One region of the Emergencia sp. genome, then DNA from elsewhere that is predicted to be linked to it. Evidence: riboswitches for the same ligand, from Rfam matches in the RefSeq annotation. Region 1 holds a riboswitch; each other region holds the start of a gene.
What was found. Region 1 has a riboswitch for cobalamin ahead of ACMQ5W_RS14175 (hypothetical protein). Riboswitches for the same ligand answer to the same signal wherever they lie in the genome.

Region 1 (4,228 bases):
CGCCAACATAATATTCTGTTTTAGCGGTTCCTTCCTCTACGCTGATTGATTCTACTGGATTTAATGTTACTTTTTCTGTTGCGTCCCCATCTGTAAGCGTAACCGGACCAGCTATCTCCTCACAGTCTTCGGCCGAAATGGTGTAAGTATACTCCTTATTTTTCAGCAATTCATACACATTTGCTTCGTTGGAGGTTATCACCTTGTCCCCATCCTTTACGACTATTTTATAGGATGCAGACCCCGTAACCTCAAAGGTTAAATTTCCCCATAAAGAGTTGTCCTTGTTAAGGGCTACAGATATAGGGCTTAATGTCTCCCCATTGTCGGCCTGGTCAGCTGTTACGGTCAAACTACTCGTCATTTCAGTATAGCCATCTTTTGTCATGGCATAACTATATTCGCCCTGCGGTAGGGCAACTGTTCGCTGTCCACCTTTGTTTGATGTATGTACAACATTGTCGCCTGATGTGACAGTCAATACAGCGTCTTCTGGTGTGATGTCAAAGGTTACTGTTGCAGTGGGAATTTCCCACGAGAGAACAGGGTAGCCTCCTGCCTTTGTCATGAATCCGCTGCCCAACGAACTTACAAAATCAGAAGCTTTCATTTCCTCTGTCGATTTACTTATAACCTGCCCTGTTATTTCTTCAGGAAGCTCATATCCAGAAATCCCATTTGTACAGCTAGTGTCGAGGTAATAACAATTATTTATCATCGTGTTTTTTGTTGCCCAACCGGCAATCGCGCCAAAATTGCTTGTAGCGCTACCGCCTACAGTGCCTGAACTGTAGCAATTTTCAATCGTCAATGTGCCAGCATTTCCTGCAATTCCTGCACAATACGCCGAGCTTTTCCTTGTGGATGTTACAGCCCCTCGATTATAACAATTTGTTATAGCGCCTGCGGTAGCACTCCCAGCAATTCCTCCCGTCCGCCGACCTGAAGAGTTTTCATTCTTAATGTCTCCAGTATTGCCACAGGAGGTAATAGTTCCGCCTGTCATATTAGCTGCAATGCCACCAGCGTAATCACCATTCACGGTAACAGCTGCAGTATTAAGACAGTTTTCAATGGATCCTGATGTTGTTCCTGCAATCGCTCCTACAGTGGTAGTTCCACTGATTACTCCTTCCGTAATTACATTTTTAATAGTGCCGCCAAGATTTCCTACTAGTCCTGTGCTTGTGGCGGCAAATGTAATCTTATGCTGTTCCCCATCAAAGGTACCATTATATGTCACATCGTTACCAATAGGCACCCAATCTGAAGATACTTCAATATTGGCTTTCAGAGCCGCATTCACTGCGACATCGCCAGAATTCACGCGTGCCACAAAATCCTTAAGATCCTGCTCACTGCTTATTTCAACAGCATCGCCGTCTTCACCATATGCAATCATACCCATTCCCGGCATATAGGTAACAACCGTTACCATTACCAAGAGTATGATGGCCATTTGTTTCAACTTACTTCTTAATTTCCAATTCAATCGTTCTTTCCTCCTTTTTGTTGGCGCTGCAAAGCGAAACTGACCTTTATCACCTTGCTTCGTGCGTATTGTTCACAGCCTGACGTCGATAAATGTGCTCAGAATCTTCGAAGTCCGGCTTATATATGTCACCAAAATGGTTACATCTTTTGTTTCAACTTATTTCCCTTCTTCTTTTTCTAAAGCGCTTTCAAGACTGTCGCAAAGGCCACGTATCAGCTTATACGGCAATACAAGGGTTGCAATTTCCCTCCCTGCTTGATTGTCGAACTTACCTGTGCTTGCATCATAACAAGGTTGATTCTGCGTGAAGGTAAGGACTGCCTCACCGCTATCTTTACTTAAAAGAAAAGAAAATCCGTTAGCATACTGTGATATTTTGTTTTCCATGTGTTTCCCTCCATAACATAAATGATCAAATCTGAAAATAAAAAACGTGGAAATGACGGAATCAAGCGGTCAAGCCCGTCAAATCGAGATTTGGGGACTTTTCGCATGAGACCTGCCAATGATTTACTTAAAGTAAATCGGGCTAGGGCTTCAAGATTCTTATTTCTCATGTCGCCCGCAAGGGGCGACTCTTCGCGAGGTACGTTCTTTGATATTCCGTCAATATCGACTTCATCGATATTTCCTACATAATAAAAAACTGCAGCAAAAATGCTGCAGCCCGTATTAACTGTTCATCGTTTTTCTTTCACTGGTACTCCGCCAGCAGAAATGCCATTCTATGCAGGTCTCCTGGCTTATGGGTCATCATTTTAATCAGCCTTCCCAGTCAACAGATTTGCTGTTTGTCCAGTGGACGGCGTAAGCCTTTGATCAAAACTCTCCAATTACAGTGGCGGGACCGCGCAGGACTTATACCTGCTTCCCTCTTAGCTTCCCTTTACGGGAAGAACATAGAACGTAAATATTTAACTTTATTATCTTCAGTATAGCAGTGCACAAAATTTCTGTCAACACCACTTACTTATATATTCCATACTTAATTTTAATTCTTTCCAGCTTCCTGATAATACTGTTTCCAAAGAGGAAAATACAGAAAGCCGCCGAACCCGCGTGGAAAGCGTCATAGGGCGCGCCTGAAATATATAAGACCCGCATGCTTTCTAAACTGAGGTTGTTTCCTCCCGGTACCCCCGCCGATGTCACCAAGGCGCAGATATTCATGATGCCGCCATAGATGATAAAAGTGGTAAAAAAGGTAAACAAGGCCAGAGTTATTCCATCTACCGGCAGCCGCTTTCGCTGTAACAGCATGCCAGCCAGTAAGCCAAGTAGACCAAACGCATAAAGCCTCCATCCAATCAGAGATTCGTCTCTTCCCGGCCAAAGCTGATAGCTGACGTAGGCGATAATCAGACCGAACAAGATACAGATGACCGGTCCCATGATCAATTTAAAGTTTCTCGACTTTAATTGATCCAAATCCACCTTGTTAAAGGCCATGCCGGCCAGAAACCCCAGAATGCCCCAGCAGAACATCTGCCAAGGAGTCCACGGCCCTTGCCCCATGTAAAAATTACATACAAAACGGGAAATCGCCCCTATCAAAAACCCCGCCTCTGGCCCTAAAGAGATGCCAGAAATAATAATCATGGCGGTCCCAATCTGAATAGGGAGCGTAATATGAAAGAAAATGTGCACACACACCGTAAGTGCCGACATCATGGCAATCAGTACGATTTCCCGCGCTTTCGGTTTGCGATTTTCAAAAACCATAAAGAAAGGAAGCATGGTATAGATTAAGATCAGTACACTGATTATCATATATTTATTCTGATCAAACTGAAAGCCGATAAAAATAGTAACTGGCATTGCCAAAAAAATCAGCAGCGCAGACAGCAGGGTCCTTTTGCGGCGGGCAGCTTCGTACTGGGTTAAATGATAGCTTTTAGCCATGCTGACACCTCCTCACAGGTAATAGCATCTCTTTGCCATTCTCTTACAAGTTTATTGGCAGTTGTCGTATAAAAACTGTTGCCAGAAAAAAACGCTTTTGGCCTTCCTACAGAAACAATGTCGCCGTCAAAAAACATTGCACATTGATCGGCATACTCTGCACAAAATTCGATATCGTGGGAAACCATAAAAATAGTAACGTCATTCTCCACCAACTTTTGTAAAACTCCCGCCAAAGTGCGCTTGAAAAAAGGATCTAACCCCTTGGTCGGTTCGTCCAGCAGCAAAATTTTCGGCTTCAGCAGCAAAATTTTCCCCAGTGCCAGCCGTTGTTGTTCTCCTCCGCTTAAGTCATATGGATTTGCCTTCCTTAAATGCTCAATTTCCATCAGAGCCAACATGCTTTTCACTTGATCTATCTTTGCTGAATCAGGTTCCTTTATATAATAGAGGGCTTCCAGCAGTTCCTCTTCTACTGTAATTTCCGTAAATAAAGCCTGCGGATTCTGTGGCAGCATAGAAAGTTTTGTGCGGTCCACTTTGGTCGACCCTCTTTGGGGCTTTAGAATTCCTGAAATGACTTTTAACGTGGTGCTCTTGCCGACACCGTTCCCCCCTAACAAACAGTACCACTGGTTCCGCTCCACATTTAAATTCAGCCCTCGCAGCACCTCACCACTCTCCTTGCTGTATTGAAACCATACATCCTTTAAGGCGATGACTGGGTTTTCAATTGTATCGTTATTAGGCAATTCATATACACTATCTGCTGCAGCCTGTGCTGCGGGTTTCCCTGTCAGCATCTTTTCCAACCTAAGACGGCCTTCTCTG
Region 2 (4,228 bases), on a different contig from region 1:
CAGAGGGCGGGAACGAAGCAGACGTCCAGAAGAAATTATCAAAGAGGTCAGAAGCCTGGTATCTGATGGAGTGAAAGAAATCATGCTGCTGGGACAGAATGTCAATTCTTACCGTGGCGATGAAAAAACTGATTTTGCGGATTTGCTCTATCGCCTCAATGAGATAGACGGGCTTGAGCGCATCCGCTTTATGACTTCTCATCCTAAGGATTTATCGGACAAGCTGATTCAAGCTTTTGTGGACTGCGATAAACTCTGTAAGAATATTCACCTGCCGGTACAGTCTGGCAGCAGTCGTATTCTAAAGAGAATGAACAGGAAATATACAAAAGACGCGTATCTGGAACTGGTGGCAAAGCTGAAAGCAGCTGTGCCTGGTATTACCATGTCTACAGATATCATCGTGGGGTTTCCGGGCGAGACTGAGGAGGATTTTGAGGAGACCCTGGATTTGGTTCGAAAGGTGAGATACGATTCTGCTTTTACCTTCCTGTACTCCATTAGAAAGGGAACTCCAGCAGAAAAATATGAGGAGCAGGTGGCAGAAGACGTAAAGCATGAGCGGTTTAATCGGCTGGTAGACCTGATCAATTCCATCAGCGCAGAGAAAAATGCCCAGTATACTGGAAGGATTGAAAGAGTCCTCGTGGAGGGAGCGAGCAAAACCAACAGCAAGACCCTCTCGGGCAGGACCGACGGATTCAAATTAGTCAATTTTGAAGGGACAAAGGACATGATCGGTAATTTGATCGACGTAGAAATTACGGAAGGGAAGACCTTCAGCCTGGAAGGCAGACTTAGAAAGTGATGGCAGCGGATATGAAAAATCTGAAACATATTGTAGAAAACTATAGACCGACCTGCGAACAGGAAACATGCGATCGGAAAATCATGTTGCAATTCTTAACTGCAAATGCGGATTGTCTGACTCGCGACAACCAGATCGCCCATTTTACTGCATCATCGTGGATTGTCAATAGGAGGAGAGATAAAGTTTTGATGGCATACCACAATATTTACGACAGTTGGGCCTGGACTGGAGGCCATGCTGACGGAGAAGCGGATCTGCTGCAGGTGGCTATCAGAGAGGCTTGCGAGGAGACGGGCATCACATCAGTACGGCCAGTCAAAGAAAGACCATGTTCTTTAGAAATCATTACCGTGGACGGGCATATCAAACGAGGAAGTTACGTTGCTTCGCACCTGCACATGAACTTGACCTATCTTTTGGAAGCGGACGAGGGCCAAGACCTCTTTGTGAAAGCCGATGAAAACAGCGGTGTCAGATGGATACCTTGTGATGAACTCGACAAATTCGTCAGTGAGCCGTGGATGATGACGTGGGTGTACGAGAAACTGCTGAAACTGCTTTGAAAAAAGCAGTTTTTTTCCTTGAATACTATCAATTGATAGTCTATCAGGAGACGAGATTGATTTTGAATTAACAAAAACAATGAAAATCCTCAAGAAGCCGATGAAAGTTTCTCCCCAATCTGTTGACACGGTCAATTTAATATAATATAATTTTATCTGTTGAAGTGAAATTGAATAGAAATATTGGTTGACAGAACAAGTCGTAATATGGAATCAGGTGAAAAACCTGAACAGTCCTGCTGCCGTAATGATTGAGTTTCATGCGAGGCGAAAGCCAGCCACTGAGGGGTCCCCTTGGGAAGGTGCATGTGAGACGCCTGAGATCAAAGTCGGAAGACATCCCAATATTTGGCCATAAAAGTCACAGGATATGAGTTTTAGGTTAATATTGGAGAATTTATTTTAGAAGATATTAAGAACCCGAGTCCTGGAGATTCGGGTTCTTGTTTTTGGTAAGGAAGTATATGGAAAAATTTACGGTTAAGAATGGAAAAAGACTGAGATTTGGATATACCACGGGAAGCTGTGCGACGGCCGCTTCAGCGGCGGCGCTGGAAATGCTGCTATTTGGCAGCAAAGTGGCACGAGCAGACATTACGTTGCCTTCGGGAGAAAAAGCATCCTTTGAGATTGGAGATATAGCTGCCGAACCTGACCAGGTCAGCTGTTCGGTCACCAAAGACGGCGGCGACGATCCTGATGCGACCCATGGGGCTAAGATCTTTGCCAAGGTTCGTCTCACAGAGGGGGATATCTGTGTCAAAGGCGGCGAAGGCGTGGGTCTGGTTACGGCTAAGGGGCTGCAATGTGCAGTCGGAGAGCCAGCTATCAATCCGGTGCCAAGAAGGATGATGATCGAAAATGCCCGGCGCATTTTGCAGCGTTACGGCACAGACTGCGGCGCAGAGATTACCATTTCTGTGCCGGAAGGAAAGGATATCGCGGAGAAAACTTATAATCCCCGCCTGGGAATCGTAGGGGGAATTTCCATTCTCGGGACGACTGGAATCGTAGACCCTATGAGTGAGAAAGCGCTCGTGGACACCATCAAAGCAGTTATTGACAAACAATATGAGGAGGACCCCGAAAACATTCTCATCTCCCCTGGCAATTACGGCAGGGACTTTTGCCGGGATTATCTGGGTCTGGACATCGAAAGGGCGGTGCCTGTGTCTAATTACATTGGTGAAGCTTTGGATTACATCAAATACAAGGGTTTCAAGAAAATACTCTTTGTTGGGCACACCGGAAAACTGATCAAAATTGCCGCGGGCGTCATGAATACCCATTCCGCTTATGCTGACTGCAGAATGGAGGTGATCGGCGTTCACAGCGCTATCTGCGGTGCTGATGCGAAGACCGTAGAACAGATTATGAAGTGCGTCACCACAGACGAAGCCTTCGATTTGATCAAAGACAAGTCCTATTATGCGGAAGTGAAGAATAGAATTTTAGAGAAGGTGCTCTACCATCTGCGCTTCCGGCTCAAAGGACAGGCAGAGATTGAGACAATCATGTTTACAACAGATAGAAGTCATATCATCAAAAGCCCTGGGGCTGATATGATGACGGAAAGGTACATATAAATGAAAGGTAAATTTTTTGCAGTAGGTGTAGGACCGGGAGACCCGGAATTGATTACCTTGAAGGCAATCAACACGATGAAGAACAGCGACGTCATCGCAGTGCCGAAAAGCGGCGCTTCAGAGAATATCGCTCTGAAAATTGCAGGGGCATATATAGAAGGCAAAACCCTTTTAGAGTGTGATATGCCTATGATCAAGGACAAGGAACGGCTGGATCAATACCACGACCAATCGGCAGAAGAAATCGGAGCCTTGCTGTTAGAAGGCAAGACCGTTTCCTTCCTGACATTGGGCGATCCTGCCATTTACAGTACCGTGATGTACGTACACAGAAGACTGACAAATCAGGGATTTGATACAGCCATCATTCCAGGCATTCCCTCCTTTTGCGGTGCGGCAGCCAGCTTGAATACTTCTCTCTGTGAAAGAGATGAAATGCTGCATATCGTGCCTGCGACTTATAAAGGCCATCAGGCGGAAGAACTTGAAGGAACTAGAGTTTTGATGAAATCTGGTAAGAAAATCATGGCACTGAGAGATGACCTGATCAGGCAGAACGCCATGATGGTGGAATGCGCCACCATGGAAAATGAAAGAGTTTACAAAGATTTGAGCGAGCTGAAAGAACAGTCCAGCTATTTTTCTTTAATCGTTATTCCCTCAGAAGATAGACAGAAGGAGAAATAAACAATGATATATTTTATCGGAGCAGGTCCTGGTGCAGCAGATTTAATTACTGTGAGGGGAGCAGAACTACTTAAAAAAGCTGACGTTATCATCTACGCGGGCTCACTGGTGAATCCGGCACTGCTGGATTATGCCAAAGAAGGCTGTCAGATTTTCAATAGTGCAAAGATGACATTAGAAGAGGTCATCGAAGTGATGAAGAAAAATAAAGAAAAAGATGTTGTCAGACTTCACACAGGCGACCCTTGTATTTACGGAGCTATCAGAGAACAGATGGATATTTTGGACAGAGAATCTCTGGAGTACGTATCCGTGCCGGGGGTCAGTTCCTTTATAGGTGCAGCGGCCGCCCTGAACGCAGAATATACACTGCCAAACGTAAGCCAGACAGTGATTTTGACCAGAATGGCAGGAAGAACACCGGTTCCCGAAAAAGAGGAAATTTCAAAATTGGCTTCTCACGGCGCTACGATGGTTGTATTTCTTACATCCACCATGCTGGCAGAGTTGTCTGCGCGATTGATCGAAGGCGGTTATGCGCCGGATTCTCCGGCAGCGATTGTGTACAAGGCGACTTGGCC
Region 3 (4,228 bases), on a different contig from region 1:
CAGAACCCCTTTTGCCGTCAGACTTTCAAAGAGTTCGATGGCTGCCGGTTTCTTCAGATTGGTCTTTTCCAAGACCTCACTATTTGAGAACACATCTACAGGCGCTCCCTGCATCAGTGTCTTTCCATCGTGAATCAGAACGATTTCTTCTGCCCACTCTAAAGCATAGTCTACATTGTGGGTGGACATCAGCACGGTAATACCCTGGTCAACCAACATGTCTACTATTTTGTTGACAATGACCGTATGCTTTGGATCCAAAGAGGAAGCCGGTTCGTCCAGAATGATCACTTCTGGATTCATGACCAGGACGTCTGCAATGGACACTTGCTTTTTCTGACCGCCGGAGAGAGAATGGGTCGGTTTCTCCATAAAAGGCGTAATTTCCAGGGTCTCAATCACCTGTTCCACCGCCTCCTTGGCGTCCATTTCACTCATGCCGACGTTCAAAGCACCAAAAGAGATTTCCTGAAATACTGATGCAGAAAAGAGCTGATTGTCCGGGTCCTGAAAGACGATGCCTACTTTGCTCCTCAGGTTCAAAAGGCCCTTCTTACTGTAATCAACAGCTTCTCCATCAATATACAGGGTTCCGCCGGCAGGCCTGTGAATGCCGTTGAGACATAGAAAAAAAGTGGATTTCCCTGCTCCGTTAGCCCCCATAAAGGCTACCTTTTTCCCTCTCTCAATTTCCAAACTCATACCGTTGAGAGAATAGCTCTTTTCGTCGTCGTAGGAAAAGTATAACTCCTCTGCTTTGATGATGATATCTTTCATCAGAACTCCTATCCTTGCAATTTTATAAATACGGTGAACCCTAAAAGAACGAGTTCAAATACTGCAATCATTATGATGTTTCTCTTGCTGACGTCGTGATTTTCCTCCAGCACTTTGATTTCTCCACTGTAGCACCTTGCCTCCATAGCATCGTAGAGGTTTCTTGAGCGTTTCATGGCTCGGATGAAAAGAGCCTGCACCATGCCGCCGAAAGATTTGATCGATGTACGAAGATCCTTGTGTCCCAACCTGGCATTCTGGGATGTGGAAATGTAGTAAGCTACATCCAGCAGGACAAAGATGTATCGGTAAATCAAGAGCATCAGTTCCAAAAGCAGAGCCGGGCAGTGCATCTTTCGCAAGACAGACAGAATGTCCGTCATGGTCGTATTCAGCGACAGGAAATAGAGGCAGGAAACTGCCGCTAAGGCTGTCACAATCAGCTGAAGACCGTGTAAGACAGAATCCCAGCTGCCGGTCAGGAACCAACTGCCAATCTGCAGGGCAAAGGCGTCCAGAGGATGCTTTGATACGTTGACGATAATGGCGGCCGTACTGAGAAGCAGAAAAGCCAGAGGTACCAGCATGAGATTGCCGTACCTCCTGGCTGAGATTCCGCCGATTTTTATGGTCAGAAAGCTGTTAAGAACCATGATGAAAAGTCCCATCACGATGGAACGACTGACAATACAGAATATGAGAGTCAGCACCGCGAAGGCAAACTTTTCAGCTGGGTTAACATATCTGATTTTTGATAAGTAGCAGAGCTTATCAATGACTATCACTGTTTTCTACCTCTTCATCCTTTTTCCATTTATGTCTCTCGTAGAAACGGCCCATGATAAAGGCCACAATCCCCACGCCGATACCTGTCTGCAGACAGAATATCAGACTTTCAATTTCACCGGGAATTTCTCCCCCTAGATACTGTTCCAAAATCGGTTCGAACCAAGGCGTATATTCACTGCCCTGAATTTCCGCCACCATCTGGCTTCCTGCATCGTCAGAACCGCCGAATTCCGCGCCCTTCAGTGCAAAAAAAGGGATGACAGCGATGAGTATGGCGATAACCAGCAGGACGATGACCAGTCCTTTTCTGCTCTTAGTCTTCTTCTCCATGATTATCTGCCCTCCTTTATGAATCCGATGGATCTCAGCTCAGGTTTTGCAAAAGATTCCAAGCCGATGACGATGACCACGGTCAAAATTCCTTCAACGATTGCCAGTGGCAGCTGTGTCGGGGCAAACACGCCCAGGAACTTCACGGCAGAAGCCATGACACCACCTACTTCGGACGGATAAGCGACAGCAAGCTGAATGCTTGTTACACAATATGTAAAGATGTCACCGATCATTGCCGCTAAAAATACAGAAACCATCTTGTTGACCTTTAACTTCTCACAGAGCTTATACACGCCAAAGGAAACGAATGGTCCTGCAATGGCCATGGAAAAAGTATTTGCTCCCAATGTAGTCAAACCACCGTGGGCGAGCAGAATCGCCTGGAATAACAATACGATAATTCCCAGGATGCTGACAGAAGCAGGTCCGAACAAAATCGCGCCGAGACCCGTTCCCGTCATGTGAGAACAGCTTCCTGTAACAGAGGGAATCTTCAGTGACGATATAACGAATATGAATGCTCCAGCCATGGCCAGAACAGTAATTGCTTTTCTATTTTCACTGAGGGTTTTCTTGATGGAAATAAACCCCCATACCACAAAGGGAACACAGATAATCCCCCATACCAGAGAGTGCGTCGCTGGTAAATAACCCTCCATAATGTGCATCGCACTTGCCGTCGGCACGAGTCCGAATGCAACAGAGAGCGCTGAAACAATTGATAAAGTCAGTTTTTGCCTTTTTGTCATTTTTTCTCCTTTCATGAATAAACAAAAATTCACGCATTTTACGACTAACGCTTAGCCAGCCACAGGCTGGCGCGTTAAAGAATAAGGACTTCCCTTCAATTTTCTGTGAAAATTGGGGCAGGACCATTAAAAAAACGCTTGTCCGAAACAGACAGGCGTCTCGCTGGAATCCATCAGCAATGACACTGCTTCTGGGTTTCCATGCGTGTTCACACCCGGCCATCGTTCGTAACCTTGTGCAAATTGGCTGTATTCAGGTAGTTCTTCTGACTTAGACATCAAACACTCACATCTGCGCCTTCCCAGTTTCCCAGTGACATTGTTGAGATGTGGCTACGTCTTCACAGCGGCGTGACCGTGCAAGTCTCTCACTTGCTTCTCTTTTAACCCCTGTTCGGGGACCTTCCTACATTCAATTGTAATTTTATTCTACTACGACATTTACGTTCTTGTCAAGGTAAACAAGAAGAAAGACCACGGTAAACTGTCCTTTACCAAACTCAGCAACATTGGACAAGAAAAAAGCGGCAGCTTAAATAGCTGCCACCATGACGGTCAGATCGTCCCGTTCCCTAATTCCATATTTTTCCGCCGCTTTGTTGACGATTAATTCCGCCACCGTATCCGGGTCGCGGCTGCCAAGTTCTGTCAGACGTTCTCTCAGCCAGAGGCCGTCCGGGTCGCGGCGGTCGCAGTCAGTAACACCATCCGAGACCATAATCAGCAGGTCACCCCGCTTCAGTCTCACGTCGATGTATTCCAGCTTCAGTCCGTCGACAATCCCCACCGGCGGCGCAGGCCGTTTCAACATAGATACACTGCCATTATGTTTTACAAAGGTGGATGCAGCGCCCATCTTAAAAATCTGCGCTCTGCCGGTCACCTTATCTATAATGGCTAAATCCACTGTAGCGAACATCTCCGCGCTGTTTCCCGTCATCAGAATCGCATTGACTGTTTTCATGGCGATGTCCACATCAAAGCCTGCCGCCAGCAGCTTGGAAAGCGTCGTAACCACCAGCTTGCTTTCTGTGGCCGCCCGACTGCCCTTCCCCATACCATCACTGATAATCAGAGCCTGTTTATTTTTACCGAAGGAGAAAGAAAGACAACTGTCCCCTGACACCGCCTCGAAAGCATAAGATGCACTGCCCACCAAAATCTGAGGCGCGTTTTTTTCAGCTGATGATGCTCCTCGACCGTCTAAATCCGTCATCAGCTCGCTGACCGTCCTGGCCATGCCGTCAAATTGGTAAGAGACAATCTGCTTATTATCCATCCCCGCACTGTACAGCTTGCTCAGACTGAGAAAGACCTCCCGCTTTTTCATCAAATCCCGCTTAATGGCTTCTAGTTTCAGGTCTGCCCCCGTAGCCGACTGCTGGCAAAACCGTTCTTCACCGATGCACCACAACCTGGTGATGATGCTGCTGGGTACAGCGATAAATAAAGCCATCACAGCCGCGGCCCCATAAATTTGATCGCTGGCTGATACGGCAATGGTGGCAAAAATCGTCAGCGCTAACATCGTTTTTCGGTATTTTCCGTCAATCAGTGAGGCCAAAAACCAGCCGGTGAGC

Region 2: another riboswitch for cobalamin. It lies ahead of cbiD (cobalt-precorrin-5B (C(1))-methyltransferase CbiD); the one in region 1 lies ahead of ACMQ5W_RS14175 (hypothetical protein).
Region 3: another riboswitch for cobalamin. It lies ahead of ACMQ5W_RS08380 (energy-coupling factor ABC transporter permease); the one in region 1 lies ahead of ACMQ5W_RS14175 (hypothetical protein).

What each region holds. Positions count from the first base shown of each region.
Region 1 covers NZ_DBFWLQ010000021.1:9,063-13,290, reverse strand. The annotation lists gene ACMQ5W_RS14180 (DUF4430 domain-containing protein) at 1-1,492, opposite strand, end outside; gene ACMQ5W_RS14175 (hypothetical protein) at 1,652-1,882, opposite strand; cobalamin riboswitch at 2,206-2,413, opposite strand; gene ACMQ5W_RS14170 (ECF transporter S component) at 2,462-3,397, opposite strand; gene ACMQ5W_RS14165 (ABC transporter ATP-binding protein) at 3,376-4,228, opposite strand, start outside.
Region 2 covers NZ_DBFWLQ010000024.1:168,684-172,911, forward strand. The annotation lists gene miaB (tRNA (N6-isopentenyl adenosine(37)-C2)-methylthiotransferase MiaB) at 1-808, shown strand, start outside; gene ACMQ5W_RS15895 (NUDIX hydrolase) at 820-1,374, shown strand; cobalamin riboswitch at 1,542-1,735, shown strand; gene cbiD (cobalt-precorrin-5B (C(1))-methyltransferase CbiD) at 1,839-2,960, shown strand; gene cobI (precorrin-2 C(20)-methyltransferase) at 2,961-3,647, shown strand; gene cobM (precorrin-4 C(11)-methyltransferase) at 3,651-4,228, shown strand, end outside.
Region 3 covers NZ_DBFWLQ010000009.1:17,847-22,074, reverse strand. The annotation lists gene ACMQ5W_RS08395 (energy-coupling factor ABC transporter ATP-binding protein) at 1-777, opposite strand, end outside; gene cbiQ (cobalt ECF transporter T component CbiQ) at 786-1,562, opposite strand; gene ACMQ5W_RS08385 (energy-coupling factor ABC transporter substrate-binding protein) at 1,549-1,896, opposite strand; gene ACMQ5W_RS08380 (energy-coupling factor ABC transporter permease) at 1,899-2,648, opposite strand; cobalamin riboswitch at 2,887-3,069, opposite strand; gene ACMQ5W_RS08375 (SpoIIE family protein phosphatase) at 3,181-4,228, opposite strand, start outside.